Regions from separate parts of the Pseudoalteromonas sp. MMG012 genome, predicted to be linked through region 1. Evidence: predicted binding sites of a transcription regulator. Region 1 holds the regulator's gene; the other holds the start of a gene.
What was found. The regulator FliA, encoded in region 1, starts transcription of late flagellar genes. The targets are predictions, from matches to a motif close to CTAAAGNTNNNNNNNNNNNNGCCGATA.

Region 1 (12,834 bases):
TGCGCCGCAAATGAATATATTTGCAGTTGGTTTTGCATTTACCCTTGTTGCAGGTCTTACTATTATTTGGGCTACGTTAGGAAATTTTTTAGTGCAATATGAATTTCAATGGCTTAAGACAATTGAACTAATGTGCAATTTAATTGGTTGTACGGTATAGCATATGGCAGAAGATTCGGGTCAAGAAAAAACGGAAGAACCCACGGGGAAAAAAATAGATGAGTCTCGTAAGAAAGGGCAAGTTGCACGTTCGAAAGAGTTAGGGACCACATTTGTACTCATTTTTTCCTCAATATCATTGCTATTGTATGGACCTGATATAGGAAAGGGGCTGTATAATATAATGGGCCGAGCATTGAGCCTAAACCGTAATGAAACATACGATACAACCAAGATGTTCTCTATATGGGGGGAGATGTTTTCCGAGCTTATTTTCCCAATGTCTATGTTTGTTTTTATCATTGTAATAGCCGCTATTGTTGGTAATACTTTATTAGGCGGCTTTAACTTTAGTTGGCAGGCAGCGGCACCTAAAGCCAGTAAAATGTCTCCGGCAAAAGGTATTAAAAGAATGCTAGGCCCACAGGCGGGTATTGAGCTAGTAAAAGCGGTACTTAAATTTGGGTTGGTAGCAGGTTTTGCTATTTACTTGATAAACACTTTTTTTTATGAAATATTGCATTTAAGTGTCGAGCAAATCCCCAGTAGCATCATTCACGCATTAGAAATCTTGGCATGGATGTTTTTAGCGTTAAGTTGTACGTTAATTATTATTTCAGCCATAGATGCTCCTTACCAAAGCTATAATCACCATAAACAGCTTAAAATGACGATGCAAGAAGTAAAAGATGAATATAAAAATTCGGAAGGTGATCCACAAATTAAGGCGCGTATCCGTCGCACTCAAAGAGAGATGTCCCAGCGTCGTATGATACAAGATGTGCCTGATGCAGATGTGATTGTTACTAACCCAACGCACTATTCCGTTGCATTAAAATACGATACGGAAAAAGCCGGTGCGCCCATTGTACTAGCGAAAGGTGTTGATGAACTGGCCATGCAAATAAGAAAGGTCGCAATAGGTAATGAAGTGCCTATTGTTGAATCACCAGCTTTAACACGTTCTTTATACCATACCACTGAAGTTGGCCAGCAAATACCAGATCAATTGTTTACAGCCGTAGCACAAGTACTCGCTTTTGTATTTCAGTTAAAGCGCTTTCAAAAGGGCCGAGGCAAGCGACCGACAGCGCTTAATGACGATCTACCTATTCCCAACGAGTTGAAACATTAAACTTCACGGTTTTTTTAGACAAGCGTAACATTTATTTATGCTCTACATTTTTCATCATTACCTTATAAATTTAGGGTTAGTAACTTTATGGCGCATAACTTGCTTTGTACTAGTCAGTGTCAATATTTTGTAGTTACTAAGTTATGGATTTTAAAGCAGTTTTACAGCAAATCAATAGAGATAAGAAAGAATATGCAAAGGGTGTAGGTACCCCTCTAATGGTTCTGGCTGCGCTAGGCATGGTTATCTTACCTCTGCCTCCTTTCCTACTAGATATTTTATTTTCTTTTAATATCGCGCTAGCACTAGTCGTTCTATTGGTAACTGTTTACACCATGAAACCGTTAGAGTTTGGTATGTTTCCAGCAGTGTTACTTATTGCAACAATTATGCGATTGGCATTAAATGTCGCGAGTACACGAGTTGTTTTGCTTGAAGGGCACAATGGTGGTGATGCGGCTGGTAAAGTAATTGAAGCATTCGGCTCAGTGGTCATCGGCGGAAATTACGCGGTCGGCTTAGTGGTCTTTTTAATTCTAATTATTATTAACTTTGTTGTAATCACTAAAGGAGCCGGGCGTATTTCTGAAGTGTCAGCACGATTTACATTAGATGCAATGCCAGGAAAACAAATGGCGATTGATGCAGATTTAAATGCAGGCTTTATTAGTGCAGACGATGCTCGAGCTAGGCGAGAAGAAGTAACCCGTGAAGCTGATTTCTACGGGTCAATGGATGGTGCCAGTAAGTTTGTAAAAGGGGACGCTATTGCAGGTATTGTTATTTTAGCTATTAATATTATTGGTGGTTTATTTGTTGGTATGATCCAACACAATCTCGGGTTTGGTAAAGCAATGGAGGTTTATACTCTACTCACCATTGGGGATGGACTTGTGGCGCAATTACCATCGTTGCTTCTATCTATCGGCACTGCAATTGTTGTTACTAGACAAAATGAATCTCACAATATGGGAGATCAATTTAAGGCCCAACTTGGTAATGAAAAGTCATTATCAATAGCTGCTGCAATTTTAATTGTTATGGGACTTGTACCAGGGATGCCTCATGTTGCATTTTTGAGTTTAGGTGCATTACTCGGATATTTGGCGTATTACACTCAGTCCCAAAAAACAAAAGCAGAGGAAGTTAAACAAGCGGAAGAAGCCAAAGGTGGTGACATCGCAGCTCGAAAACAAGATCAAAAAGAGCTTGGTTGGGACGACGTTCAGCCTGTGGATGTTATTGGGCTTGAAGTTGGTTACCGTCTAATACCGTTGGTAGATCAAGCACAAGGTGGTGAACTATTAAGTAGAATCAAAGGTGTTCGTAAAAAGCTTTCTCAAGAACTGGGGTTCTTGGTTCCACCAGTACATATTAGAGATAACTTAGAGTTAGACCCCAATGCATACAATATTACTTTAATGGGAGTGGGATCCGGAGATGGGGAATTAAAGCATGGTGATGAGCTTGCAATTAACCCGGGCCAGGTATTTGGTCCAATAAATGGTGTTGCTACAACCGATCCAGCATTTGGTTTAGAGGCTGTATGGATTAAACCCGAACAGAAAGATGAAGCGCATTCTCTTGGTTATACAGTCGTTGATGCTGCAACTGTCGTAGCAACACATATAAGCCAACTGTTGACTAATAACGCATCACTACTATTAGGTCATGAGGAAGTTCAGAACCTACTAGATATTTTGGCGAAAAGTCATCCGAGACTTGTTGAAGGTTTGGTGCCAGATGTATTACCTCTCACGACTATCGTTAAAGTATTGCAAAACTTACTTAATGAAGGGGTCGCAATTAGAGATATGCGGTCAATAATTCAAACGCTCGTAGAGTATGGTCCTCGTAGTCAAGACCCAGATGTACTCACCGCGGCTGTACGAATCTCGTTACGACGATTGATTATTCAAGATGCAGTAGGAGCTGCGGAAGAAATCCCTGTCATAACATTGGCGCCTGAGTTGGAACAGATGTTGCATCAGTCACTTCAGAACGCAGGTGATGAAGGGGCAGGTATCGAACCAGGCCTTGCGGAGCGGCTTCAAGAATCGTTACGAGAAGCGCATCAAACGCAAGAAATGTTAGGTGACCCGTCTATTTTATTAACCTCAGGTATGTTGAGAAGTGTGCTCTCAAGATTTGTTAAACATACAATACCTGGACTTCGAGTGATGTCATATCAAGAAGTACCAGATGAAAGGCAAATCAAGATTGTGAGCTCAGTTGGACAATAATAGGACTCAAGGGGTTGTAACATGAAAATTAAACGTTTTTTTGCTAAAGATATGCGCACAGCATTAAAGGAAGTCAAAGAAGAACTTGGCGTTGATGCTGTAATCATGTCAAATAAAAAGTTGGCAGATGGTGTTGAGATCGTTGCAGCGGTAGATAATGACCGAGAACTAGTGAAACAACCTCAGGTTTCAGAAAATCTAGCAGAAACGGTTACGCAACCGCAATCACAACCGCCTAGATTTATACGTCCAGAGCCTCAAAGAGCACGGCCTGAGCCACAAGCTCAAGTTGCAGATAGCTTGCAAGCTCTGTTAGAGCGCCAAGCACCTCGTCCCCGTTCTCCTGAGTTGGCATCGATGTTTTCGCAATCTGGTATTGATACAGACCAAGTATTCAATAAGCATGCAGAAGTCGGTGGTCAATATGGTTCAATGGGACAGCGTCAAAGCGCGCCGACTCAACAAAGTCATGTTAGACCAACGAAATCAAAACCAATGGATATTTCAGCTCGTCACACTGAAAGCAACGCTGATTGGAAGTTTGAGGATGAATTAGAGTCTGGATTTGGTGATGATATAGTTAAACAGTCAGATGAAGTCCAGCCAGACGAAATGACGTCAATGCGCGAAGAAATGAATGCAATTCGTCAGTTGTTAGAGCACCAAGTTTCCGGATTGATGCAACAAGATATGGCACGCAGAGATCCTACTAGAGCCTGTTTAATTGATCGCCTGCAAGGTATGGGGATTGATTCAGAGGTTGCGGAACAAATGGCGTGTTTTATTCCAGATGATGTTTCGCGCAAAGAAGCATGGAATGCATTGCTTAATATGGTCGTAAACCAAATGCATACAACCAATAATGATATCTTACGCCAAGGTGGTGTTTATGCGTTAGTTGGTCCAACTGGTGTGGGTAAAACAACCACTGTGGCAAAACTTGCGGCATTAGGCGCACAAAAATATGGAGCTGACAAAGTAGCGCTAATTACGACAGATACGTATAGAATAGGTGCTTATGAGCAGTTAGCGACATATGGCCGGATTATAGGTTGTCCTGTAAAGCAAGTAAAAGATGCCAATGAATTAGCAGAAGTTTTATATCATTTACGCAATAAGCGTCTAGTATTAATAGACACAGCAGGAATGAGTCAAAGAGATTTGCGATTAACAGAACAATTAAATACTTTAATGCGTAGTGCAAGAGTTGATATTAGAAGTTATTTAGTATTAAGTGCGACTTCACAGATGCATGTTTTACAAGAGTCGGTCCGTCACTTTCAAAAAGTAAATTTAAGTGGCTGTATTTTCACAAAACTTGATGAATGTCTAAGTTTAGGTGAGATTATCAGTATTGCGATTCAAAATCGCTTGCCAATAGGGTATCTTACTAATGGTCAACGGGTGCCAGAAGACATTCGAGTGGCAAATGCTCAAAAGTTAGTCAAAAAAGCTGAGCAATTGTATTTAAAGAGAATAAAAGCACAACATTCGAGGCGCGAAGCAGTGGCGTCTCAGACAGTAGGAATGTATGATTAACACAGTTTTAGATCAAGCAAGTGGCCTGCGTAGGATGAATCAAAATAATAACCATGGTGTTAAAGTCATAGCCGTTACTGGTGGTAAGGGTGGCGTGGGTAAAACCAATGTGTCTTTGAACACGGCTATAGCGTTAGGTCAACAAGGTAACAGAGTATTAGTTTTAGACGCTGATTTAGGGTTGGCAAATTGTGATGTCATGTTGGGTCTGCGTGTCGAAAAGAATTTATCTCATGTTTTATCGGGCGAATGTGAGCTAGATGAGATTTTAGTTGAAGGGCCAGCAGGCATAAAAATAGTGCCTGCGACATCCGGCTCACAGAATATGGTTGAGCTTACACCGGCAGAGCATGCTGGGTTGATCCGGGCATTTAGTGAGTTAAATACTGAATTTGACATTTTAATTGTAGATACTGCCGCCGGTATCTCGGATATGGTGCTAAGCTTCTCTAGAGCAGCACAGGACGTAATGGTCGTTGTATGTGATGAGCCAACGTCCATTACAGATGCTTATGCATTGATTAAAGTTTTAAGCAGAGAGCATGGCGTTTACAAATTTAAAATAGTTGCGAATATGGTGCGTAGTTTAAGAGAAGGCCAAGAGTTATTTGCTAAACTGTCTAAAGTGACGGATAGATTCTTAGATGTGGCACTTGAGCTTGTTGCAACAGTTCCGTATGACGAAAACATGCGAAAGTCTTCGCGGCGTCAAAAAACAATTGTTGAGCTATTTCCTAAGTCTCCAGCCGCGGTTGCATTTCGTGGGCTGGCAAGCAAGGCCGCTAAATGGCCTATACCACATCAGCCATCAGGGCATTTAGAGTTTTTTATTGAACAACTTGTCAATGGGTAACTATGGCATCATCGGTGAGTAAAGCGATGGGGTATCAAACAACAGAACACTTGAGCATGGTGGTTGAACGTCATGCATCACTTGTAAAAAAGGTGGCATGCCATTTATTGGCAAGGCTACCTGCAAATATTCAATTAGATGATTTAATTCAATCAGGTATGATTGGTCTCATCGAGGCGTCAAAAAACTTTGACGCCAGTAAAGGGGCAAGTTTTGAAACATTCGCGGGTATTCGGATCCGGGGCGCGATGTTGGATGAAATCCGCCGAGGCGATTGGGCTCCACGTTCTGTTCATAAAAACAGCAGGACGGTGGCTGAAGCGATATCTTTCCTTGAATCTGCGTTGGGAAGAGAACCAAAAGATATTGAAATTGCTGAAAAACTTGATATTACGTTAGATGAGTACCATCATATTCTACATGATGTAAATGCGAGTAAAATTATCGGTATCGAGGATTTAGGCGTTGATGAAGACGTGATTACTCCTGCAAACCATGATTTATCGCTAGACAAACCTTTTAATAACGTTAAAAATGAACGTTTTAATGAATCGTTGCTGACAGCGATACAATCGCTACCAGAAAGGGATAGTTTAGTACTCTCTCTTTACTATAACGACGAAATGAATTTAAAAGAAATAGGCCAGATACTTGATGTTAGTGAATCTCGTGTTAGCCAAATCCATGGGCAGGCAATGATAAAGCTCAAAGCTAAAATCAATGACTGGGTCAATTAGAGTAAAAATAATAGGTTGAAACCTCACTGGAGGATGTTTTGGATAAAAACATGAAAATTCTCGTGGTTGATGATTTTTCTACAATGAGGAGAATAATCAAAAACTTACTTAGAGACTTAGGCTTTACAAATGTACAAGAAGCTGATGATGGAAGTACGGCGCTTCCTATGCTTCAAAATCAAGAGTTTGATTTTGTTGTAACAGACTGGAATATGCCAGGTATGCAAGGAATAGATTTATTGCGTGCAATTAGGGCTGACGATAGTTTAAAGCACATACCTGTTCTGATGGTAACAGCAGAAGCGAAAAAAGAGCAGATAGTAGCTGCTGCGCAAGCTGGTGTAAATGGATATATAGTTAAACCGTTTACTGCAGGAACGCTAAAAACTAAGTTAGAAAAAGTGTTTGAACGTTTAGGTTAACAATAAGAAGGAGAGGCTTATGTCAACGCCTTCTGTGCCTCAAATCACCCTTGAGCAAGCTAAACAACTTGTTGTTTATTTGGAACAAGGTGAGCAAGATAAAGCAGACCAACTTATACTGGATGCTGCGAATAAAGAACAGTCCGAGTTGTTTGCGGAGGTGGGTAAATTAACCCGTCAATTGCATGAGTCTCTAAAAAGTTTCGAACTCGATACTCGCCTTGCTGATTTGACGACTGAAGCCATTCCTGACGCTAAACAACGTTTAAATTATGTCATGGAAATGACTGAGAATGCAGCTAACAAAACAATGGATGCAATAGAGGCTAGCTTACCTTTAGCGCAACAGTTAGGTGACGAGATCTCAGAGATAAAGCCTACGTGGGATCGTTTAATGAGCCGAGATATCCAACTCGGTGAATTTAAAACGCTTTGTCATGACCTAGATCGTTTTATGCAGGGCTCTCAAACTCGTACTGACGAGTTACAGGGCCTGATGACTAACGTGCTAATGGCACAAGATTATCAAGATTTAACCGGTCAAGTTATTCGCCGTGTTATTGAACTTGTCAGGGAAGTTGAAGATAACCTTATCCATATGCTTACCGTTTTTGGTACGACTGATGAACTACCAGCCCAAGAAAGTGACGTAATCGCTGAGCAAGCGGTAGTTCAAGCAACTGAAGTAGACATAGATGCTATATCAGGTCCCGAAGGCCCCATATTGGATGCGGATACTCGCGATGATGTGGTTTCTGGGCAAGATGAAGTAGATGATTTATTGTCTAGTTTAGGCTTCTAATAGGAGAGTAGGTACATGAGCTTTGAAGTCGATGAAGATATCTTACAAGACTTTCTTGTTGAAGCAGGAGAAATTCTAGAGCTATTATCAGAACAACTGGTAGAACTGGAGAACAATCCTGAAGATAAGGAGTTATTGAACGCCATATTCCGAGGTTTCCATACTGTCAAAGGCGGAGCCGGCTTCTTAAGTATGACCGAACTCGTTGATGCATGTCATGGTGCTGAAAATGTGTTTGATGTATTAAGGCAAGGGCAAAGAGGCGTTAGCTCCGAATTGATGGATGTGATTCTACAGTCATTAGATACCATTAATGAGATGTTTGGGCATATTCAAAATCGTGAAAAACCAGAGCCTGCAGACCCTCAATTATTAGAGACGTTACATCAATTAAGTCGACCAGAATCAGAAGATGAAGCGCCAATTGTTGCAACCGAGCCCGAGCCGGTTAGTACACCACCTGTCGATGATGTGTTATTTGAGGCGGACTTAGCGCCTGCTACAGAAAATGATGGTGGTATTGATGAGATATCAGAAGATGAATTTGAAAATTTATTGGATGAACTTCATGGATCAGGGCAAGGACCAGCTCCTACTCCAGCGCCAGCGCCAGCTGCGAGCAGCAGTGATGGTGATATAAGTGATGATGAATTTGATAGTCTACTAGATGAATTACATGGCGTTGGTAGTTTTGGTAATATAGAGGCGGAATCATCAACTACAGGAAATTCGTCACCGCCAAGTGCGGCTGTCGGAGGTGATAACGCTGACGATGAAATCAATGATGATGATTTTGAAGCATTATTAGATGAACTTCATGGCAAGGGGGGGGCTCCACGTTCAACAGAGTTAGAAGCACCTTCTAAACAGAATGAATCTATACAAAAACCTGAGCCTCCAAAAGCGGCTACGCCAGCACCAACGCCAAAACCAAAACCAGCACCGAAACCAGTTGTTAAACTTGAAGCTAAGGCTGCGCCAGCGAAAGCGCCAGTGGCTAAAAAACCAGCTGCTGCGCAAGCAGAAACAACTGTACGAGTGGATACAAAACGTTTAGATCAAATCATGAATATGGTTGGTGAATTAGTTTTGGTTAGAAATAGGTTAGTGAGTTTAGCTAACAATACAAATAGTGAAACTATGGGTAAAGCTATTTCTAACTTAGATGTTGTTACTGCTGATTTACAAGGCGCGGTAATGAAAACTCGGATGCAGCCAATTAAAAAAGTGTTTGGTCGTTTTCCTCGCGTTGTTAGGGATTTAGCTCGAAGCCTGAAAAAAGATATTAATTTAATTTTGGAAGGTGAAGAGACTGATTTAGATAAAAATTTAGTTGAAGCGTTAGCAGATCCACTCGTTCACTTAGTGCGAAATTCAGTCGATCATGGTATTGAAATGCCAGATGTTCGTGAAGCAGCAAACAAGCCAAGAACGGGTACGGTTACGTTATCAGCCTCCCAAGAAGGAGATCATATATTGTTAACCATCAGAGATGATGGTGCAGGTATGGATCCAGAAAAGCTTAAGAAAATAGCGATTGGGAAAGGGGTTATTGATTCTGATCAGGCTAGCCGTTTATCTGATACCGAAGCGTATAATTTAATTTTTGCACCAGGGTTTTCAACGAAAGAAGAAATATCTGATATATCAGGCCGTGGCGTTGGAATGGATGTTGTAAAAACTAAAATTACTCAGCTCAATGGTTCCGTGAATATTCAATCGGAGCTTCGTGTTGGCACTATTTTAGAAATCAAAGTACCACTGACGCTAGCGATACTACCAACCTTAATGGTTGTTGTAGGTGAGCAAACTTTTGCATTACCTCTTGCTGGTGTTAGCGAGATTTTCCATTTAGATTTAACAAAAACGAATATTGTCGATGGACAGCTGACTATCATCGTGAGACAAAAAGCTATTCCACTGTTTTATTTGGAGCATTGGTTAGTAAAAGGCGCAGATACAACGACCAGAAAAGCGGAAGGTCATGTCGTTATAGTGCAAATAGGTACGCAGCAAGTTGGATTTGTTGTTGACTCTTTGATTGGCCAAGAAGAGGTGGTAATTAAGCCTCTCGACCAATTGCTGCAAGGTACTCCAGGTATGGCTGGCGCGACAATAACCTCTGATGGTGGTATAGCGTTGATCTTAGATGTACCAAATATGCTGAAACATTACGCTGGTCAGTAACCGAGTTTGTAGATTACAGTTAAATTGATTGAAGTGGTGCTAGTGCACCACTTTTCAGATCCGCAGAGAAGAATGAGCGTGCCAATGGCAGTTAAAGTATTAGTAGTAGACGATTCGAGCTTTTTTCGTCGTCGTGTCAGTGAAATATTAGAAAAAGACAGTGATATCAAGGTTATTGATTTTGCTGTTAATGGACAAGAAGCAGTAGAAAAAGCTGCAAAGCTTCGACCTGACGTCATCACAATGGATGTTGAAATGCCAGTAATGGATGGGATAACCGCAGTTAAAGCGATTATGAAAGCGAGCCCGACACCAATATTGATGTTTTCATCTTTAACAAGAGAAGGTGCTAGTGCAACGTTAGACGCTTTGGATGCAGGTGCGCTAGATTTTTTACCGAAAAAATTTGAAGACATAGCACGTAATAGCGGAGAGGCGATTAAATCTTTACAGTCAAAAGTTAAAGAGATTGGCCGTAGGCGGGTTCATCGTGTGGCACCAACAACAAGAGCGCCAGCGACTGAGGGGAGTAGTCGATTAAATTCGAGGCCTACGACATCAGCTAAACCAGTAATAGCACAGCCAGATAGGAGCTTTAGTCGAAGCTCTTCGCCAACGACGACTTCGACAAGTGTAAAAGCATCAGGAAAACGCTACCAGTTAGTTGCTATTGGTACTTCAACAGGAGGACCTGTTGCTTTACAAACTATTTTAACTCAACTCCCTGCTAATTTCCCGCATCCAATTCTGCTGATTCAACATATGCCTGCAGCGTTTACCCCAGCTTTTGCTGGGCGTCTTGATAGTCTTTGCAAGATAAAAGTACAAGAGGCTAAAAATGGCGATAGACTCGTTCCTGGTGTCGCTTATTTAGCGCCTGGTGGACAGCAGATGATGGTGGAAGCCAGAGGCGGCTCTAAAACATTGAAAGTATTTGAGGATGAGAGTCCTAGGATTACTTATAAACCGAGTGTAGACATTACTTTTGCTAGTGCAGCTAAGGCATACCAAGGGGATGTATTGGCCGTAGTTTTAACAGGTATGGGGGCCGATGGTCGGGATGGGGCAAGAATGTTAAAACAAGCAGGTTCTACTATTTGGGCACAAGATGAAAAAACATGTGTTGTTTACGGTATGCCTCAAGCTGTTACTAATGCTGGTTTATCAACTGAGAGTTTAGCACTCCAAGATGTTGCGATGAGAGTTGCAAAAGAGGTAGGGTGCTAATAATGTGCGAGAAACAGCGTACGTAATGGGCAATTAATTTATTGTGAATAGGCATCGCGTTTAGGAATAGACATATATTGTGAAGATTTGGACAGTCGCAAATCAAAAAGGTGGGGTAGGGAAAACCACTACCGCAGTGAGCTTAGGTGGTATACTCGCATTGCAAGGAAAGCGTGTATTATTAATAGACACAGATCCGCACGCGTCACTGACTTATTATTTTGGGATCGACTCAGAAGAGTTAGAGGTGAGCGTTTATGATATTTTTGCGCGAGGCTCAGCGATGCAAAGTGAGGAAATTTTGCAAGCGTTGTGCCCTTCTACAATTGATAATCTGGATATTTTGCCCGCAACAATGGCAATCGCGACATTAGATAGAAGTATGGGCAATCGCACGGGGATGGGCTTGGTGTTAAAAAAAACGCTGGCAAAAATTAGCGAGCATTATGATTATGCTATTTTAGATTGCCCCCCTGTATTGGGTGTTTTAATGGTTAATGCCCTTGCTGCAAGTGAGCGTATACTTATCCCAGTACAAACAGAGTTTTTAGCATTAAAAGGCTTAGATCGTATGATGCGTACCATGGAATTGATGCAAAGTTCGCAATCCAAAGATTATCAATATACTATTGTGCCTACAATGTATGATAAAAGGACTAAAGCATCATTAGAAGCTTATAAATCACTATTAGCCAATTACAAAGAATATGTATGGCCAGGGGTTATCCCCGTAGATACTAAGTTTCGCGATGCTAGTTTGGCGCAGCAAGTACCAGTGGAGTACTGTCCTAAATCCAGAGGTGTGTTTGCATATCAAGCGTTGCTAGAGTATCTGCATCAGGCAAAATAGAGGTATAAATGAGTAAGCATTTATTTGCTAATGAAAAAGTCATGAAGCAATATTTAGGGGCTTTACTAACGGAAGAACCTCTTCAAGAAGAAGAACTTGCACCTGTAGCTAAATTATTAGAGCAAGTACAAAGTGTAGATGAAGTTGTTACTGAAATTGAACCGACCTCAACGAAAGTTGCAACACAGACAGCGGCAGAAGTTGAAAAGGTAAGGTCAGTTGAAATAAAGGTTGAACCTCAAGAAATCGTTGAGCTACAAGCAAAAAATCTTGAGATACCAGAAAATAATACTATTATCAAAGAAGCAGCTGACACAGTAAATCATGCCGTGAGTGCTCGAGATGCTTATGGAGAAGACGAGTTTCAAGCACTATTTTTTGAAGTTGCTGGATTAACACTCGCTGTACCGTTGAAATCTTTAGGCGGAATTCACCAATTAGGTGAAATAAATCAACTTTTCGGAAAACCTAAATGGTTTAAAGGAGTGATGTTAAACCGCGAAGAAAAGCTAAATGTTGTAGATACAGCTCGGTGGGTTATGCCGGAAAAGTTTACACCAGAACTTGAGGAGCGTTTAGATTATCAGTATTTGATAACTCTGGGCGATAGCCCATGGGGCTTATTGGCTGAGAGCCTAGTTAATAATATTACGTTACAACCAGATGATGTAAAGTGGCGC
Region 2 (20,154 bases), on a different contig from region 1:
ACTTTACTGCTGAGTCATATGTAAGTACTGAGTTTTGCACTAAGTCTGTAGTACAAAAAATCTTTAATTCTTTGTCTAAATCAAGCAACTGCTGTTGCGCGCTATCTAGTTTATTTTCTTTAACAAGTGCTTCCGCTTTATTAAGCATCAAGTTTATAGACGTATAACTATCCAACGCTTGCATCCGAACCATTATCGTTTAAAGTTTTTTGCCTTACATCAAATGGAATAGCATCCCACGCTGATTTAATTTCTTTAAGTAAGAGCGAAACTTCATCAATAATAGACGCTTCATTCTGCATGCTCGCGTCAAGTAACCTATCGATCATATATGAATATAACGCATATAGGTTATCAGTGACCTCTCCACCAACTTCAAAATCTAAACACCCTCTAAGCGCTTCCAAAATAGCTGACGCTTTTGAAATATGCTCTGCTTTCGCCTCAAGGTTGCGTTTTTCAATTGCAACTTTCGCAAAGACCATCTTCTCGATAGCTCCCGACATTAACATTTGAATGATTTCATAACGATCAGCACCTGCTACTTGTGTTTTAAGTGCTTCTTTTTGATAATTTTTTACTCTTGCATTGTACATATATGCACCCTAAGTTTATTTTGCTTTAACAAAGCCCGGTAAATTCGCAAGCTGCGCACCTAAGTATGTTTGCGTTTGCTTCATATTAGCCAACAATACGTCCAAACCCGCATACTGCTGTCGTAAGCCAGCTTCAAAAGATACCATTCTTTCATTATGACTAACGATATCACCTTCCAAATCTTTAAGCTGGCCGTTAAGCGTCGTTTCACGCTGCTTCATTAAACCACTAGAATCTACATAGTTGCCGAGTAATGTTTCCAGCCCCTTTGCAACACCATTATCTCCTGCAAAAGCCTTGCCAATATTATCAAAATTTTCATCCATCGCGTCATTGAGGCTCCGAACTAACGACGACTTTTGTAAATATCCCTCTTTATCGATTGTTAACCCTATATCAAAAATTGACTCAAATGGTCCAGCATCTGTTAACGCTTTACTTAAAGTATTAACGAGTTGATCGCTTAACCCCCTCATTGCCGAGTCCCCATTAAGCGGTTTACCAATTCTTGTTTGAAACCCAATATTTCCTACTAAGTTATTATAATTGGCAATTAATTCGTCAACCAAAGTGGAAATTGACTCTTTATCATAGTCAATATTCAAACGCGCAGTTTCATCATTACCCTCAGTATCTTTTTCACTCGTTTTCAACGCTTTAATCGTCATATCTTGTACAGCGTTTTTGAAGGTATTAGTATCGCTTGTTACAGCTAAGCCATCGATAGTAATTTTCGCATTCTGAGCTTGGTCATCTGCACCTATAGTCATTCCACCAGACGCATTCGTTGATGCATCATAAGTTTCAATTGCATCAAGTTCAGATCCATCACTGGTGATAACCAAATTATTGCCATCCCCACTCACATTAGAAGTAAGTACAAGCTTAGATCCAATACTCGGGTCACCTGTGTTTACAATATTTGCGGTCACACCAAAATTTTGCTCAGATGCATTTATCGCATCTCGCAGCTCTGCAAGGGTTGCACCTGCGCTCAAGGTAAGATCAAATGTTTTATCCGCGCCAGCTTTGAAGGTCAGAGTCCCTCCTGAAGCTGTAACAACATCATCGACAGATGAAAATGCATTATCAGCTGTTACTGCTCTGCTTCCCTGCGCTAATTGATTAACCGCAATATCAAAATTACCAACAGAAATATCTTTTGTTGGTGTAACGCTAATCAAATCTCCCGAGGTTGGCTGTGCAACAGTAGCCTTACGTTTACCAAAGTTTTCTGGGTCTGCAAGCTTTTCAATCGTATCATTTAATTTTGAGGCAGCCGACTTTACTTCACCAATAGCGGAAAGCTCTACTTTTAATGACTCTTGCTTTCTTCCAAACGCAGCTAGCTTTGGTGTACTTTCCGCATCCACAGACGCTCTTATAATACTTTCTAAGTCTAATCCAGACCCTACACCTGCTGAAGTAATAAGTGGCATACGTTACCTCCTAAAAATTAACAACGTTTATACTGTTTCATTCAGTAAAACGCCTTTGCTTACTAACTTATCGGCAAACTCATCTAAAGCCTTAGCTACTTCTCGAAATTCTTCTGACGGGATTTCACGGATCACCTCATCGTTATCTTTGTCAATTACTCTAATAAAAGGTGGATCCCCGTTCTCTCCGAATTCGAATGACAAATTTGTAGAGGTGACTGGTAAAAACTCATTCACTTTGTCTAAATTCTTTTGAACTGTATCGATTAACGTTTGCCGCTCTTGAGGGGTGTCAGTTTTCAGCTCCCCCTGACGATCTTCTGTCGTATTTTTTGTTTTTTCTAGTGCTCGCGTAAAGCTTGAGTCGTTTTCACCAACATCTTGTTTCAACGTCGATGTCAAAATATTGGCGATGCCATTTGAAGGGTCAATGTTGCTCATAACAGATCTCCTAATACTTAAACTAATTATAGCATACGGCAAACTAGAATGTATTACATCCAAGTTTGCCGTATGCTACTTCTTTCTTAACCCAATAATGACAACGCGACTTGTGGACGCTGATTTGCTTGGCTCAAAATAGAACTACTCGCTTGTTGTAAAATTTGCATTTTAGTTAAGCTTGCCGTTTCTTGTGCAAAGTCTGTATCTCTGATCCGAGAACGCGCAGCTGTTAGGTTTTCTGATACGTTTGATTGGTTTCTAATCGTAGATTGGAATCGGTTTTGTACCGCACCAAGCTCTGCTCGCTTTTTATCAACTACTGCGATTAATGCATCCATACCGGCAAATACTGCCTGTGCATTGGCTTGTGAAGATACTGAAATACCTGTCGCAGTAAAGACATCAGAAAATGCCGTATTATCTGCTGAAGCGCCAACTGTGGTACTAATCGTACCCGTTGTAGCACTTAACGAGGCACCTGTAACACCACTGGCGACACCTGCAATGCCTGACAATGTAAAACCACCATCTGCAGTAATTGAATTGGCTGTACCACCTATACTTTTCATACTAAAACCGATGGTTTGAACAGCATCAGCACCTACCTGAAAGTTTGCATCATAGGTACCATCTAATAAGTTCTGGCCGCCAAAAGTTGTATCTTCTGCAACTCGGTTAACTTCTGCTGATAACGAACGAATCTCTTCTTGAATCGCAAGTCTATCTTCATCCGTATTCGACCCATTCGCAGCTTGTTGCGCCAAAGTTCTAACTCGTTGAAACATTTGTGTTGTTTCGTCCAGCGCACCTTCAGCCGTTTGTGCTAATGAAATACCATCATTGGCATTTCGTATACCTTGATTTAGGCCATTTATCTGACCAGTCAGTCTGTTTGAAACCTGCATACCTGCTGCATCATCTCTGGCGCTGTTAATACGCATACCTGATGACAGGCGTTTGAACGAGGTATCCAGCGAGTTTGCTGAATTATTCAACTGTCTTTGTGCGTTCAAAGAACTCACATTAGTGTTTACATATAAAGCCATAATAGCCTCCGCTTCATCTTAGATAAGGTAAATAGCGGGATACCCCTACCCTGCTAATTACCGAATTAGAGTCCTAGATTGATAGTTCTCTAATTCCGCTATCGGCGATTGGAGCGAAAGCTTTAGCTATATTTGTAAAATAAATTAAATTATATTAATTAGCCTTGTAATAAGCTCAATGCTGCTTGAGGCCGCTGATTCGCTTGACCTAGTATTGTTTGGCTAGCTTGTTGTAATATTTGATTTTTTGTCAACTTTGCTGTTTCTAAAGCAAAGTCTGCATCTTTAATACGTGATTTTGCAGATGATAAGTTTTCTGAAATATTCGCCTGATTCCGAATCGTAGATTGGAATCGGTTTTGTACCGCACCGAGCTCAGCTCGCTTTTTATCGACAACTGCAATTAATGCATCCATACCAGCAAATACAGCTTGAGCATTTGCTTGGCTCGATACACTAATACCATCCACGGTAAAGACATCTGAAAATGCAGTGTTATCCGCTGAAGTACCAACATTTGTACTAATTGTTCCGGTTGTCGCACTTAATGATGCACCTGATACACCACTGGCTACACCTGCAACTCCTGAAAGAGTAAAACCACCATTAGCTGCTAAGCTATTTGCGGTTCCACCTACACTCTGCATACTAAACCCAATAGTCTGTACTGCATCTGCACCGACTTGGAAATTCGCTGCATACGAACCATCAAGTAAATTTTGTCCACCAAACGTCGTATCACTTGCAACCCGATTCACTTCAGATGCTAATTGACGAATTTCCTCTTGAATTGCCAATCTATCTTCATCTGTATTTGAACCATTTGCCGCCTGTTGAGACAAAGTACGAATACGCTGAAACATTTGCGTTGTTTCTTCCATGGCACCTTCAGCTGTTTGCGCTAAAGATATACCATCATTGGCATTTCGATTACCTTGCCCTAATCCCAATATTTGCGATTGAAGACGATCTGAAATTTGAAGGCCAGCAGCATCATCGGCTGCACTATTAATTCGAAGGCCAGACGACAAACGTTTAAATGATGTATCTAATTCATTACCTGAATTGGTTAATTGACGCTGAGCATTCAATGCACTGACGTTAGTATTTACAAATAAAGCCATAACTCATTCTCTCTATTTCAAGTCAAAGCTGAACATTTATCAGCTTCAATTGTCTATATACAAAGTGGCAATTTTTATCGTCAAACCTATTTTGCCGATGGGGCAAAAAACTGCCATTTGCATGGTTTTAGTACCATTCAATAGTAATAAAGCAAAAGACAGGCCAAGTATTGAATATGAAAATATAAAAACATCTGTTTGGGGTAATCTGCATCACAGCTAAACACACCTATTACTTAAAGGTGCTTTATATAGATGAGGGAGGTCGAACGATTCTCGTGCTGTAAAATCCTTTTGATTTGGGCCTAAGTAACTTAATTCTCTTATAGATTCAAAAAAACGCTAAAACTCTATTTGCCACAACTTCTGTTTTGCACCGGTAATATCTACCTCTATCAATTTTACTGGTAAAAAGTTCAAAGATAACGCGAAAGTTCTCCAATAAAACGCCGGGACGCGATTTTATTGTTCAATCATAACCTCTACCAGTATGCATATTTAGGGGAAGTTGCAATACCATCAAGTGAAATGCCCTACATCTACTAATAAGAATATCTCCATCTATATAAGAAAGTAAATTTAAGGGTATTTATATTTGATGGGCTATGGCAATAAGCTGCCACTTTCAATAAATTAATAAACTAGCTCTAAGTTTAGATACAAAAACGACGTGATTTTAAATAAAAAAAAGGAGCCTAAGGCCCCTTTTTTTAAAGTTTGAGAGTGAGTGTCAATAAATTAGCATAAACATTGGCATAGCTTATGCTTATAAATACTTGTTCATTGAATTGATGAACGCTATTGGATTTTAAGCTCCTCCGCTTTGTTATCCAATTCGGTGTCCGTGTTAATACCCCATCAAGCACGGACACCAACTTCCAAATTACCGTTCGAAATTATCCTAGTAAACTTAAAGCTGCTTGTGGACGTTGGTTTGCCTGACTCAAAATCGTTTGGCTTGCTTGTTGCAAGATCTGCATTTTAGTTAAGCTTGCAGTTTCTTGTGCAAAGTCCGTATCTTTAATACGTGATTTCGCAGCTGACAAGTTCTCTGAGATATTCGCTTGGTTTCGAATTGTAGATTGGAAACGGTTTTGTACCGCACCTAACTCTGCACGTTTCTTATCAACTACTGCGATAAGCGCATCCATTCCCGCCATTACTGCTTGTGCATTTGCTTGAGATGACACTGAAATTCCATCTGCCGTAAATACATCAGAGAATGCCGTGTTATCTGCTGAAGCGCCAACTGTTGTACTAATTGTGCCCGTTGTAGTACTTAATGATGCCCCTGTTACACCACTTGCAACACCAGCAATACCTGACATAGTAAAACCGTTGTTTCCCGCTAAACTATTCGCTGTTCCACCGACACTCTGCATACTAAAACCAATCGTTTGTATTGCATCAGCACCAACTTGGAAATTTGCAGAATATGTGCCGTCTAATAGGTTTTGACCACCAAACGTTGTATCAGCTGCAACCCGGTTTACTTCAGAAGACAATGAGCGAATTTCTTCTTGAATCGCCAGTCTATCTTCATCAGTGTTTGACCCATTTGCTGCTTGTTGTGAAAGCGTACGTACACGCTGGAACATAGATGTAACTTCATCCATCGCGCCTTCAGCTGTTTGAGCTAATGAGATACCGTCATTTGCATTTCGGTTACCTTGGTTTAAACCGTTGATTTGAGAACTCAAACGGTCTGAGATTTGAAGACCTGCTGCATCATCAGCTGCGCTGTTGATACGAAAGCCTGAAGATAAACGCTTAAATGATACATCAAGCGAGTTACCTGAATTATTTAACTGTCTTTGTGCGTTCAATGAACTTACGTTAGTATTTACATAAAGTGCCATGATATTTCTCCCGATGTAAACTTTGTGTTTACTCTCAAACTTATAACTTTAAGCCTTCGATGTTTTTTATCTCTCCAGCTTGGTTACTTAAGTTATCGGAAAGGTTAAAAAATCCTTTAGAGTTTTTTTTAAAAAAAATATAACGCAATGATTTATCATAAGAAAAAAGACTAATCGGGAAAGAGCTAAAAGTACCCTCTTTATATTTAAATATTCTTTTCGCTGAATATTTTTTATATTAATCAATACATTATCGTGTTAATTGCAGAAATACCAGCTTAGGCTAGTTGCAGGGCTAGCCTAACTAGATGATTAGATTTATCGAATATATTCTAACAATGATAAATTTGTCAGGCGGCCAAAAGTAGCTTGTGAAGCTTGCAATGCCGTTTCATGTTTAGTCAGCTCAGTTATCGCTTCTGCCATATCAAGTTCTACAAGCGTTGCTTTTGCTGCTTTGTTATTTATATCGAGGTCAGCATTGGCATCGACAATCCTCTGCGCAGTATTCAATCGTCCACCTAAACCAGATTGAGTTTGTGACACTAGGTTTTTAGCATTAGTTAAACCTACGAGCGAATCAGCTAATACTTGCTCATAATCATTTTGGCTAAGCGAGGAATCGTTAAGTGCTGCCTCTAACTTATTTAGCGTGTTAAGTACATTTTCCTTTTTTGGTTGCTCTAAGTTAAATGTGATACTTGCAGCACCATTAGGTTTAACCTCCATACCATCAATATTGGCAGTTCCATCAGCATACGTACCCGACTTAAGTGCAACCCCACCCTGCAATACATCATAGGTTGTTGGCGATGTAAAATTAACCGTAATGGTATTCGCATTCGCTGGTGCTGCAGGGCTGGCGTTATATTGTGCTTTATGGAAAGAGTCAAATTGCCCCTGCTCTTTCACATAGACACTCGCCGTACCCGGTGCAATGGTAGCCCGATCAATATCTAAACGTTTAGGTACATTTTCAAATGTGTCAAAACCATTGTCACTTGATTTAATCTCTACACCTTCAGCGACCTTTATTTTATGCTGCCCTTGGTCGCCGTTGTACTCATATTGACTCGTTGTGCTATTAAAGGAGTAGGTTTGAGTATTATCTTGATATCCGGAAAATATATATCGTCCATCTTCCGTTTTCGCATTCATCAAATCGAGGACAGTTTCCTTAATTGAAGAGATCTCTTCGGATATCCCTGCTCGGTCTTCACTAGATAAAGCACCACTACCAGCTTGGATAGTAAGTACATGCGCTCGGGTTACCGACTCTTTAATATTATCTAAAACACTTTCCTGTGTTTTAAGTCGGCTATTCAACATCGTTAAGCTTTTAGTGTATTGCTCATTGGTTTGAATTCTATCTGTATACAGTAAAGCGCGGGCTGTCGCAGATGGATCATCTGAGGCTGTTAATACCCTCTTTTGTGTATTAACCTGTTGCTGCGCTTTGTTTACCTCTTGCTGGTTATTTAAAATAGAGTTTAAATTTGTTTTGTGCATTAAGTTATTTGATAAACGCATAATTACCTCGTTGCACTTAATAATGTATCAAAAATAGTTCTAGCGGTAGAGATGATCTGTGCAGACGCTGAATAAGATTGCTGGAAACGCAATAAATTTGCGGCTTCTTCATCTAAATTAACGCCAGACATTGACTCGAACCAAGCTTCAGACTGTGCTGCTAATGCTTCAAACGCCGCACCATTTGTTTTTGCTTGATTAGCAACTACACCAACATCGGTGACTAATCCTGCATATGCTTCATTGAATGTTTGCAAATTATCGGCTGTTGTCGTCGTTATGACATTTTCACGTACTAATTCACTGGATTGCAATTGACTTAATGCTAACCCATTGCGGTTATCATCAAAGCCCCCCGTATTAAATTCCACTTGAAAGGAGTCTCCTTCTTTCACGTTTCCTTCAATATTAAAATCAAACCCATAGCCATTAAATGGCGCACCAGCTGTCGATAAGATATTTTCTGCGGGAGGAGGCGCTAAAAATGTAACGGTACCACTGCCATCGGTAACCGTGTATTGATTGGCCACCGCTGTTTTTTGCAACGTAATTGTCCCATTTGTCAAACTCGGGGGTGGCCCAGCCGTGAAATTACTACCAGTACCAGTATTTGAAACAGTTCCAACCGTAATGTTTCCATCTCCCGTATTACCCGCATCTGTTTTTGTTCTAATTGGCGCAGCTAAAGCCAGCTTTTCCGGTCTATCTGTGGCCAGTTCAATATTCGCAGCGGCATGGGCATTGAGCTTTATTAAAAAACGGTCATTTGGGTTCGTTGTGCCCGCTGAAACAGATATTTCCAATCCGAATGTATCAGGCGGGGTTGCTGGACCCGTAAACACGATATTTCCTGGGGGTGTAATGTTTCCAGTTGACGCAGTACCGATTATATTTCCTTTGCTATCAACGGCAGCCACTTCTACTGTTGTTGCCGTTAGATAATTAACTATAAAGTCAGTTGCTGGAATATCTTTACCTTTTCCCGCTTCTAATGTCGCCGTAACAACAGATGTAGTACCTGCATTATTACCTTTGTACGGAAACGCCGTAGTCGTTGGAATTTTAAATAGCTCACCGCCTAAATTACCATCTAAATCCATGCCTTTTTTGTTTTGCTCATTAAATGCGTCAGCCAATGCAATCCCTATTTGACCCAACTGGTTTTGCGCTGGCTGTAATATTTCATCTCTAAATGCCAGCAAACCACCAATTTTTCCCTTTAATGTACTCGAATTGACCTCAAGCGCTACAGCTTGGCCATCTTTAACGTCCAATTTTAAATCTCGTACATTCGGGTCAGGATCCCCTGCAAGTGAAAACGCATTAAATGTACCGTTTTCCATTACTAACGCTTGGCCGGAACCTAAAAACACGAGCTTTTCACCATTAGGACCATCTAATGTTTCAATATCCACCAGCTCCGCTAAATCACTGATTGCTTGGTCCCGCTCATTTAATACTGAACTCGACGCTTTCGTACCTGTTGGGGTATTTAACGATGCAACTTGTGCATTTAAATCGCTGACCTTCTGTATTAGGTTGTTCGCTTCATTTGCAAACAAGTCAAGCTGTTGATTAACAATATTACCTTGATCAAATACAATGCCAGACAACCTATCCATTTGCTCCGTCAAGTTCTCTGCATCGGTTAAAAATAAACCACGGGTTACTCTTGAAGATGGTTGATTCATTGCTTCTTGTAAATTATTAAACAGAGAATTAATACTCTTATTTAAGCTATTTGAGTCTTCGGCAAACAATGTATCGACACGAGAGGCCTCGGTGACAAATTGTTCATAATACGTTTTATTAGAAATATCACGATTCAACTGTTTCTGCGCAAACTCATTAATTAAACGAACCGTTTCACCACGACCGACTTGATTGCCAACCATGGTCGAATGCTCAGTACGCTCACGGATATACCCTTTGGTATTCAGGTTGGAAATATTCTTACTTGTGGTCTGTAACAGCTCAGTGCTGGCTCTAATTCCACTGGTTCCAATATTCATTAGATTGAACGACATCTTAATTCACTCCCTTTCGAACCAACGATGTAAGCATTTCTTTTAAGTCGCTACGTTGTAGTACATTCTTTATTTTGGCTGCATATTGTGGGTCAGTGGCGTAACCTGCATCTTGTAAGGCTGATAAATATTGCTCGGGTTGCGCTACTTTTTTTAATGCGTCTTGATAACGAGGGTTTCCTTGTAAGAAATCCACGTAATCATTCATGCTGTCTTTTATTGTGTCGTAGGCACGAAAACTCGCTTGTTTTTTCACTGGCAAACCATCTTCAAACTCTAAAGTCAGTTTTTTGGCACTTTGACCTTGCCACGCTTTGTCTGACTTTATATTAAATAAATTATTACTACTCGAACCATCTGCTTTAGCAATGATATGTTTCCCCCAACCAGTCTCTAATGCGGCTTGAGCAACCATTACAGCTGGATTGAGCCCTATTTTCTGAGCAGCCGTTTTTGCGTGTTCCCACATGGTTGATACGAAAGACTCTGGGTCGTTAAATGATGCACTTTCGCTTGTAGTAGATGAGGTCGCGTTCACATGCGAAGGTTGCTTATCGAGTAATTCCCCTGCAGCACGTCGGTCACTCTCAAAATCAGCACCTGTACGTAATACTGACGCCGGCGTATAACCCTGTGCGTTGGGTGATAACTGCTGAACAATTAAGTCTGCCAGCCCCAAACTGCCTTTACTGGACAAATCCATTGATAATTGCTGATCATGCATTTCTTCAAAAAATTTAACGCCGCTAGAGTTAAAAGGGCTATTTTTATCTTCCATCGCCTCATTCGCTTTGCGCATACTTTTCATCAACATTTGGGTGAAAATTGACTCAAATTGTTGTGCCGCTTTTTTTAGCGCTTCATCAGAGGCGTTTGGATCGCCACCGCTTTTCAGTGCATCTTTTCTCAAGCTATTTAAATCGCTCAAATCAAAGAAATTCTGCTTTTCTAACGGATTTGTATTCATCGGCTTAATGACACTTAACTATTCATAACATTTAACAAGCAAGATTCAAGCCAATAAAAAGCCCTAACTAATTAGGGCTAATATATTAATTAATAGTAACTTTTTAAATGACAACTAATTGACCATTTATTGCACCAGCTTCCTTTAGTGCTTCTAGAATAGCCATTAAATCGCCAGGAGCTGCACCTACTTCATTAATAGCTCGCACTAAATCATCTAGACTAATACCTGGGTCAAACACAAAAGCACGAGAATCGTCCGTATCTACGTCAATAATACTTTGCCTAGTGACAACGGTTTCCCCTTCCGCCAAAGGCTGAGGCTGATTGACATTTTGCTGTTCAGCAATTGTCACTGTCAAACCACCATGTGTAATTGCTGCTGGCTGTAATTTGACATTTTTACCTATCACTATGGTACCTGTGCGAGAGTTTACGATAATTTTTGCACTTGTATCTGCTGGTTTAAACTCCAGATTTTCTAGAGTCGATAAATAAGAAACTCGCTGAGACGGGTCTCTTGGTGCGATTACACGTATAGATGCCGCATCCATCGGTTTAGCACTATTAGGACCCACCAAATTATTGATTGTATCAGCCAGACGCTTAGCAGTTGTAAAATCAGGGCTATTCAAATTAAAAGTGATAAAATCACCTTGTGTAAATGGGCTTTTAACTTCACGTTCAACAGTTCCTCCATTTGGCACTCGACCAACGGTGGGCGTATTAATGACCACCCTGCTGCCATCTAAGCCCTCCGCACCAAGACCACCAACAATCATACTTCCCTGAGCAATAGCATATACATTACCATCCACCCCTTTTAAAAAGGTTTGTAATAACGTACCTCCCCGTAAACTGCCCGCACTGCCTATTGAAGACACAGTTACATCAATCGTTTGGCCGGGCTTAGTAAAAGGGGGCAAATCAGCATGAACTGCAACAGCCGCCACATTCTTTATTTTTGGTTTCAAAGAAGACGGCAAAGTAATGCCGAAACCACTTAACATTGCTTTAAAGCTCTGTTCGGTGAAACGACTTGATTCACCCGTACCAGGCAAACCCACAACCAAGCCATAGCCTACTAATTGGTTAGAGCGAACGCCTTGCACCATACTTATATCCTTGACCCGTTCAGCCTTCGCTATTGGTACTAGCGTTATCAATAATACAGATAAGAATAGATGACATAGTTTCATAATATTTGTGCCCTAAAATGGTAGCAACGTACTCATAAAGAATTGAGTTAACCAGCCTGAACTTTGTGCTTCTTGGCCTTGCCCTTTCCCTGAATATTGAATACGGGCATTCGCAATGCGATTTGACTCAACCGTATTGTCCGCAGCAACATCTGCTGCTCGAACGAGACCTTCGAGGCGGATAAACTCCTCCCCTGTATTTAAAGTAAGCCACTTTTCTCCTCGGATCACCAAATTACCATTGGGTAACACCCGCATCACATTGACAGAAATGTTACCAAACAAACTGTTTGATTGATTTGCTTTGCTGTCACCTTTAAAAGATGACTCGGACCCTAAACCAAATTGAATATTGTCTCCGCCAATATTTACCGGCGTACCATTAAAGCCTAATACAGGATCTAGTTTTAAATCCGTTTCTTTATCGGTTTCACTGTTCGCTGCTTTAGATGCTTGTGTTGACTCTCTTAGTACAACAGTAATAATATCGCCTGTGCGTAGCGCTTTCTTATCTGCATATAAATCATTCGAACGATTTGGATTAAATAATGACCCTGTCGCAACGACTTGCTCTAAATCTTGTTCTGGATACATAGGTGCATAATAAGGGTCATCACGCACAACCTCACTATTTTGTGTCGACACGCAACCAGAAAGCAAAATCAATGCCGCCACAATCATACATAAAGCACGCATACAACCTCCTAAAATTTATAACTGCTGATTGATATAACTCAGCATCTCATCCACTGAAGAAATCACTTTTGAGTTCATTTCATAGACTCGCTGGGTTTCAATTAAGTTGACCAACTCTTCAGTCACATTGACATTTGATGTCTCCAATGCTCCTTGCACAATAGAACCTAATCCATCTGCACTCGGATTCCCTTGCACTGGTGCTCCACTCACCGCTGTTTCCGTATATAAATTCTGACCCATTGGCTCTAAACCTGATGGGTTAATAAAGTCACTTATAACTAATTGCCCGATAACCGTATTTTGTGCTTGCCCTGCGACTCTCACAGATACTTCGCCGTCTTGTGAAATTGTGATCGACTTAGCATCATCTGGCACATTCATTTCTGGTTGCACAGGGAAACCTGCACCTGAAGTAACCACTCTACCATTCTCATCGGTCGTAAATTGGCCATTACGGCTATACCCAATGGTGCCATCTGGCATTTGAATTTCAAAAAAACCAGGACCTTGGATCATCCAATCTAATGAGTTTTCAGTACTAAGCATATTACCTTGGGAGAAATTCTTTTGGTTTGCAACAACCTTGGCCCCCGCACCGAGCATTAGTCCTGAGGGTAACTCTGTATCTTGTGACGAACGACCACCAGGCTGATTAATATTTTGATAAAGTAAATCTTCAAAAATTGCTCTGCTCTTCTTGTAACCTACAGTACTAGCATTCGCGAGGTTATTCGAAATTACCGATATATCAGTTTGCTGGGCATCTAGGCCGGTTTTACTGATCCATAACGCTGGATTCATAACATATACCTCACTTCGTTAGACTATACGCAGCAGTGATACATGACGTTCGTCAATTTCTTCTGCTGTTTTCATTAGTTTCATTTGCATTTCAAACTGCCGCTGATGATTAATCATATCGACCATCTCATGCACAGGATTTACATTAGACATTTCTAAGGCTCCGCTCATTACTTTTGCTGTGGGTGATACATCACAAAAACCACATAAACCATCATCTAGCGAGCCTTCTTTTGGCCTGAATAAACCATCATTTCCTTTTTCTAATTTGGTGTTATCTGCTTCAATGATCTTTAAACGATCTACCACTTCCAAAAAGTTTGCAGGTGCCCCCTGAGGGCGCACTTGAATCGACCCGTCATCGCTGAATGTCACCTTCTCTACCGGAATAGGTAAAATAATAGGACCACTTTCACCAACAACTTGACGCCCATGACTAGTTACCAGCGCTCCATCAGCAGTAATATTCAGCGTCCCAACTTTGGTATAAGCTTCTTTGCCACTTTTATCCATGACACTTATCCAAGACTTATCAGACACCGCGATATCTAGATCTCGCCCGGTTTCAACAATCGCGCCGCTAGTCATATTCGTACCAGGCCGCTCTTGCATAGCAAACACCCGAGTCGGTAACCCTTCACCAAATGCCTGCATGGAACGTGCTTGAGCAAAATCTGACTTAAACCCGGTCGTATTTGCATTGGCTAAATTATTTGCTTTAATAGCCACACCATGCAGGTTTTGTTTCGCACCAGACATAGCGATATAGAGCATTTTATCCATTGCATTGACCTAAAAATTCATCATATAAAGAATAATGCAATTATAATGCCAGTTAAATTTTGACGGTAGATTGTAGGTGAGTAAGGTAAATAGAGTTAATGGCGGACCAAGGAGGGAAACATAAAAAGGCCGCATATGCGGCCTTTAGAATTAGTTCGTTATCGAATCTGTAATATTGCTTGTTGTAATGTTGAATTCACTTCTAACGCTCGGGAGTTCGCCTGAAAGTTTCTCTGCGCACTTATCAAATCAACAAGCTCATTCGTCAAGTTTACATTTGATTGTTCCAACGCCGAAGAATTAATTGACCCGAGCGTTCCGGAGTTTGGCTCTCCCGCAATTGGCTCTCCTGAGGTTAAGCTCTTTTTCCAAGAAGTGCCTCCCACTTGTTGAAGCCCTTGGGAGTTAGAAAAGCGAACCATAGCCACTTGGCCTAAAAATGTTGAATCACCGTTACTATATGAGGCAACAATTTTACCATCTGCACCAATATCGACCCCAGCTAAACGCCCTACTGTTGCGCCATCTTGCTCTAGTGCTTTCACTTCAAAGCGACTCGCATATTGAGTCGGTAATTTGTTGGTGGTATTCGCTTCATCGCGCCAATTCATATTCAATGGAGCTGGAAACGTAGCACCATTAGTTAACAATGTTGAAAGGCCTGTACCTGCGCCACTAGGTAAGGGCAGTGCACCAAACGTCCCACCAGCAACGACCGGTACCGCTGTACCAGCGACCCCTGCAGCAGAGTATGGGATCGTCGAACTAGGTAAGCCTGTTGCATCGAATGTAAACCCTGCAATAGGATGTGGCCCACCAGTACCCGCTGTACCATCAGACGTGAAAGGCTTATTATCTATGGTACCAAATACCTCCCAATTATTTGCTGTGGCTGTTTTTCTGAAGTAAAGCTGTACCGTATGAGGTTCACCTAACGAGTCATACACCGTAGTAGATGTTGAACTATTGAACGATGCACCAACTGTTGGATCAAAAGCAATTGTTGGTTGCGACGCTCTTGAATCAAGGTTAAACGAAGAATATACATTAGTTGTCGCTCTCGGAGCTCCTGATGCATCAGGGATTTGCATTGCCGATGCAGTACTTAAACTCACCGATGTAGTTGCACCAGTGCTTGGGTCTACAGGAAAGCCTTGTAAGAAATTACCTTGCGCATCTGAGATAAAGTTATCCTTATTTAACTTAAATGCACCAGCTCGCGTATAACTATAATCCTGCGAGCCTAATTCAGAGCTCGTAGCAAAATAACCTTCACCAGTGATTGCCAAATCTAACGAATTGGCTGTAAATTGCAATGAACCTTGGTGAAATTGCTGTGCAACCATTGTCGTTTGCGCACCATCACCATTTTTAGTTTTTCCTGAACTAAATACTGATGATGCATAAACATCAGCAAATTCAGCTCGAGACTCTTTAAAGCCTGTGGTATTTACGTTTGCGATGTTATTTGCGGTGGTGTCCAGATCTTTTTGAGCAGCCGCTAAACCTGTTAATGCAATATTAAAACTCATACTCTTACCTCTTGTACGTAAGGCCTATTCTATAAACTTTGAATTAAGCGATTTCAGCGACGTCAGTAAGTCTTACTGCGCCTGCTTTTGTGTTGATGATTATTCCGTTAGCGCCATTAACATTGACACTATCGATATTTTTAAAGGTTGCTGTCGGTAAACTGGTAAATTCACCGTTAATACTTGCTTCTGCCTTTATCTCATAATCCCCTTCAGGCATTGGTTCACCATCCCCATTCTTACCATCCCACTCGAACCTAATTGCACCTGCTTTTTGTTCCCCCATATCAATAGAGCGAACTAACTGGTTTGATTCATCGTAGATATTTACGACCAATTTCTCCGCCGGCTTAGCTGAAATAATAGAGCCTCTCGCTGAACCACTAGCACTTAACTCCAAAGTATCCGATTCAAGTAACGCTTTCTTACCAACTAGGGTTGATGCTTGTAACGCAGAATTGGATGTCATTGATGCAGACAAAGACTCAAATTTTGTATTCAAATTTGAAATACCTTCCGCCATTGTAAAGCTCGTCATTTGTGCGATCATTTGGTCATTATCAGCAGGTTTACTCGGATCTTGATAAGATAACTGCTGGGTAAGCAAGGCAAAGAAATCCTCTTGCTTTAACGTATCATCTTTTTCTACTGGCTTTTGTTTATCTGGCCACCGTAACGAATCAATATGACTGGACGTTTGACTTACTTCGCTATTCATTGGCTAGTGCCCCCGTTAACGCTGACCAAGTAGCAGAGTTTTACTCAGCATTTGTTTTGCTGCATCTGCCACCTGAACATTTGTTTGATACGAACGTGAAGCGGAAATCATATTTGTCATCTCCTCAACTACATTCACATTTGGTTTATAGATATACCCATCTTTGTCGGCACTTGGATGATTGGGACTATATTCGACCTGAAGTGGTTTATCACTTTCAACGATCCCCAATACCTTAACTCCCACTGATGCGCCTGCTGAGTTTGCATTTTGTAATTCATTTGCTTTAGTAAGTTCAGCTGCAAATACAGGGTGCCTTGCTCGATACACATCATTTTGGCTTGAACTAATGCTATTTGCGTTAGAAATATTACTCGCAGTGGTATTTAGGCGTATGTTTTGCGCACTCATTCCTGAACCCGCTATGTCAAATACATTATATAAACTCATAATTAAGCTCCTTGACCGCCTAGGGCTTTTTTCAACCCTTTAAATTTACCTGTGAGAAATTGCAAACTTGCTTGATACTCTAATGCATTCTGTACATACAAGTTTCGTTCCACTTGTATATCAACTGAATTACCATCGCCCGTATCTGTTTGATTTGGATTACGAAATAGCTCTACACCGCTGTTTAATTTAGTACCACCGGAGAGATGTTTGTCATTGGTGCGCAGCATTGTATTGCCACTTTGCTGGTTAGATTTTGCCGCTTTAAATGCTCGTGCAAAATCAATATCTTTTGCTTTGTAACCAGGGGTATCCGCATTAGCAATGTTACTTGCTAATATTTCTGCTCGCTGAGAGCGGATGGCTATTGTCTGGGGGTGAACACCTAAGGCTTTATCAAAACTAATCGCCATAACGTAACTCCAAAAATTTGACTATATGGAGTTAAAGCAATTCTTAGGCCAAAATAAAAAGGCGGCAAAAACCGCCTTAAGTTATTGTTTTTTCTGGTATATAATTCCAGGGTTACAACGGATCATATCAAACTCATCACTCAAGCCCGCCATTGATTCCGATGCACCAAGAAACAAATACCCTTTGGGATTTAGAGCTTGGGCAAATTGAGCTATGATTTTTGCTTTCACTTCTGGGGAAAAGTAAATCAGCACATTACGGCAAAATATAACATCAAACTTACCCATCAAAGCATACGAGTCAAGTAAGTTTAGATGTCTAAAATTGACCATTTTCTTTACAGGCTCTACCACCTGTGCCATGCCGTTACCACTGTCTTTAAAAAACTTTTGCCGACGTTCGGATGATAACCCTCGAGCAAGAGCCAGTGCATCATATTCAGCATGTTTGCACATATCAAGCATGGTGTTTGAAATATCAGTACCTACAACCTGTACACCCATTTTCAAAGCGCCAGGGCTTTTAGATTGATATTCACTTGCTGACATACCTATTGAGTACGGCTCTTGTCCTGACGAGCTCGCTGCTGACCATATTTTCACCGACCGTCGTAATTCACTAAATTCTGGGAAAATCTTGGTTTTAAGAAGTTCGAATGGGTAAGAATCTCTAAACCACAACGTCTCGTTTGTTGTCATTGCATCAACAACGGCGGCACGCAATTGCCGCTCATGTGGGCTCAATGTTTTTGCAACCAACTCCGACAATGACTGAACACTAAAACGCACCATGAGTGGTGCTAAGCGACTCTTTACCAAATACAGCTTGTTATCGCCAAGCACAATACCACATTGCTGCTCTAAAAAGGTTCTAAATTGATCGTACTCGTTTTGCTGAAGATGCTTATTTTCCAAAGTATTACCGCCATTCATTAATCACAGTGAACCCATTTTTTAACCGCAGTCGCCAATTCATCCGGGTTAAACTTCGCGATAAAATCATCAGCACCCACTTTCTCTATCATGGCCTGATTAAATACACCGCTCAAAGAAGTATGTAAGATAACATGTAAAGGCGCCAACTTAGGGTCCGCTTTTATTTCCGCGGTTAACGTATATCCATCCATTTCAGGCATTTCCACATCTGAAATCAATAATCCGACCCTTTCGGTTATGTCATTTTGACAATCATCTTTAGCAATTTCTCGCAGCCTAATTAATGCTTCTTTGCCATTCTTAGCTAATTCAGTTTGAACGCCCAATGGTTCAAGTGCACGTTTAACCTGATTTCTAGCTACCGCAGAGTCATCAGCAATAAATACGATACGCTCGCCAAGGTCTTTCTGCATCTCGCCATCTGATACAATATCTTGGCTCACTTCGGTATTCACCGGACAAATTTCATTGAGTATTTTCTCAACATCGAGTATTTCTACGAGCTCATTTTCTATTTCAGTTACCGCTGTCAAATATGAATATCTACCGGCCCCTGAAGGTGGCGGCATTATTTTTTCCCAATTCATATTTACAATACGTTCAACTGCGCCAACTAAGAAGCCTTGAACAGAGCGGTTGTACTCAGCAATAATTATAAAACAATTCGCTATGTCTTCGATCGGTGGACCACCAACCGCTAGCGACATATCTATCACAGAGATAGTCTGTCCGCGAATATGTGCTACACCTCTTACATAAGAGTTAGACTTGGGCATATTAGTAAGTGGAGGACACTGCAGTACCTCCCGTACCTTAAATACGTTTATGCCAAAACGTTGACGCCCCTTCAACCTGAACAGCAATAATTCTAGGCGGTTTTGCCCTACCAACTGTGTTCGTTGGTTGACCGAGTCTAAAATACCAGCCATTTCAATCTCCTACATATAAAACTGCTTGCCGGAACGATATTTGCTTACACTACTAAGGATAAGATTTACCTTGAAGAGGTGTCACAATTAACGCAAAATCTTTATACCTTGTTTCCCCTGATAAGCATAGTCGAAACATCATGAGTTTGTTAAAAAAAACCAAAACCTGCGGGTTTTTTTGCGCGATGGTCTATATTCTAGTCAGTTACCAAGTATCTGCGAACGACTATAGCACTAAAGAACTAGAAGAATTAGCACAAAATTTTGTTGCGTCACAAACAATAACTAAAGCCGATGTAAAAACCAAGTTTTCAACACTGCCATTAGATACTCGGATCACGTCAAAATTCTGTGTACAAGATTTGCAATTAAGTACCGCAGCTAAACCACCCTTTAATCGTCAAGTTACTGTTCAGATCCGTTGTACCCGAGCGCCAACATGGACCCAATATGTTCACGTACGGATCAATGAAATGTACCCTATTATTGTCAGTACCCAACTAATATCTAAAGGAGAGTTGCTCACAAAAGGACACTTAAAAATTGAGTACAAACCAAAACAATTCGTTCGAGCTGCGTATATTGAAGATTTATCTCTACTCATTGGAAGTAAAAGTAAACGAACTTTGCGAGAAGGTATGCCTATCGGTACGCACCAAGTA

Region 2: a site for FliA is predicted at 6,603-6,629, ahead of J8L97_RS00890 (flagellin). Genes of this name have one in related genera too.

The regions. Positions count from the first base shown of each region.
Region 1 covers NZ_JAGJEF010000005.1:37,434-50,267, forward strand. Annotated here, with positions in the region: gene fliR (flagellar biosynthetic protein FliR) at 1-160, shown strand, start outside; gene flhB (flagellar biosynthesis protein FlhB) at 164-1,294, shown strand; gene flhA (flagellar biosynthesis protein FlhA) at 1,438-3,537, shown strand; gene flhF (flagellar biosynthesis protein FlhF) at 3,559-5,076, shown strand; gene J8L97_RS02845 (MinD/ParA family protein) at 5,069-5,929, shown strand; gene J8L97_RS02850 (RNA polymerase sigma factor FliA) at 5,956-6,666, shown strand; gene cheY (chemotaxis response regulator CheY) at 6,705-7,088, shown strand; gene J8L97_RS02860 (protein phosphatase CheZ) at 7,108-7,890, shown strand; gene J8L97_RS02865 (chemotaxis protein CheA) at 7,906-10,077, shown strand; gene J8L97_RS02870 (chemotaxis response regulator protein-glutamate methylesterase) at 10,162-11,304, shown strand; gene J8L97_RS02875 (ParA family protein) at 11,384-12,154, shown strand; gene J8L97_RS02880 (chemotaxis protein CheW) at 12,163-12,834, shown strand, end outside.
Region 2 covers NZ_JAGJEF010000002.1:4,049-24,202, forward strand. Annotated here, with positions in the region: gene J8L97_RS00860 (hypothetical protein) at 1-175, opposite strand, end outside; gene fliS (flagellar export chaperone FliS) at 168-596, opposite strand; gene fliD (flagellar filament capping protein FliD) at 612-2,036, opposite strand; gene J8L97_RS00875 (flagellar protein FlaG) at 2,064-2,477, opposite strand; gene J8L97_RS00880 (flagellin) at 2,564-3,526, opposite strand; gene J8L97_RS00885 (flagellin) at 3,685-4,650, opposite strand; gene J8L97_RS00890 (flagellin) at 5,547-6,509, opposite strand; gene flgL (flagellar hook-associated protein FlgL) at 6,828-8,039, opposite strand; gene flgK (flagellar hook-associated protein FlgK) at 8,042-10,066, opposite strand; gene flgJ (flagellar assembly peptidoglycan hydrolase FlgJ) at 10,068-11,033, opposite strand; gene J8L97_RS00910 (flagellar basal body P-ring protein FlgI) at 11,137-12,231, opposite strand; gene flgH (flagellar basal body L-ring protein FlgH) at 12,244-12,927, opposite strand; gene flgG (flagellar basal-body rod protein FlgG) at 12,943-13,731, opposite strand; gene J8L97_RS00925 (flagellar basal body rod protein FlgF) at 13,750-14,514, opposite strand; gene flgE (flagellar hook protein FlgE) at 14,673-16,046, opposite strand; gene J8L97_RS00935 (flagellar hook assembly protein FlgD) at 16,090-16,764, opposite strand; gene flgC (flagellar basal body rod protein FlgC) at 16,780-17,214, opposite strand; gene flgB (flagellar basal body rod protein FlgB) at 17,217-17,627, opposite strand; gene J8L97_RS00950 (protein-glutamate O-methyltransferase CheR) at 17,709-18,542, opposite strand; gene J8L97_RS00955 (chemotaxis protein CheV) at 18,560-19,492, opposite strand; gene flgA (flagellar basal body P-ring formation chaperone FlgA) at 19,633-20,154, shown strand, end outside.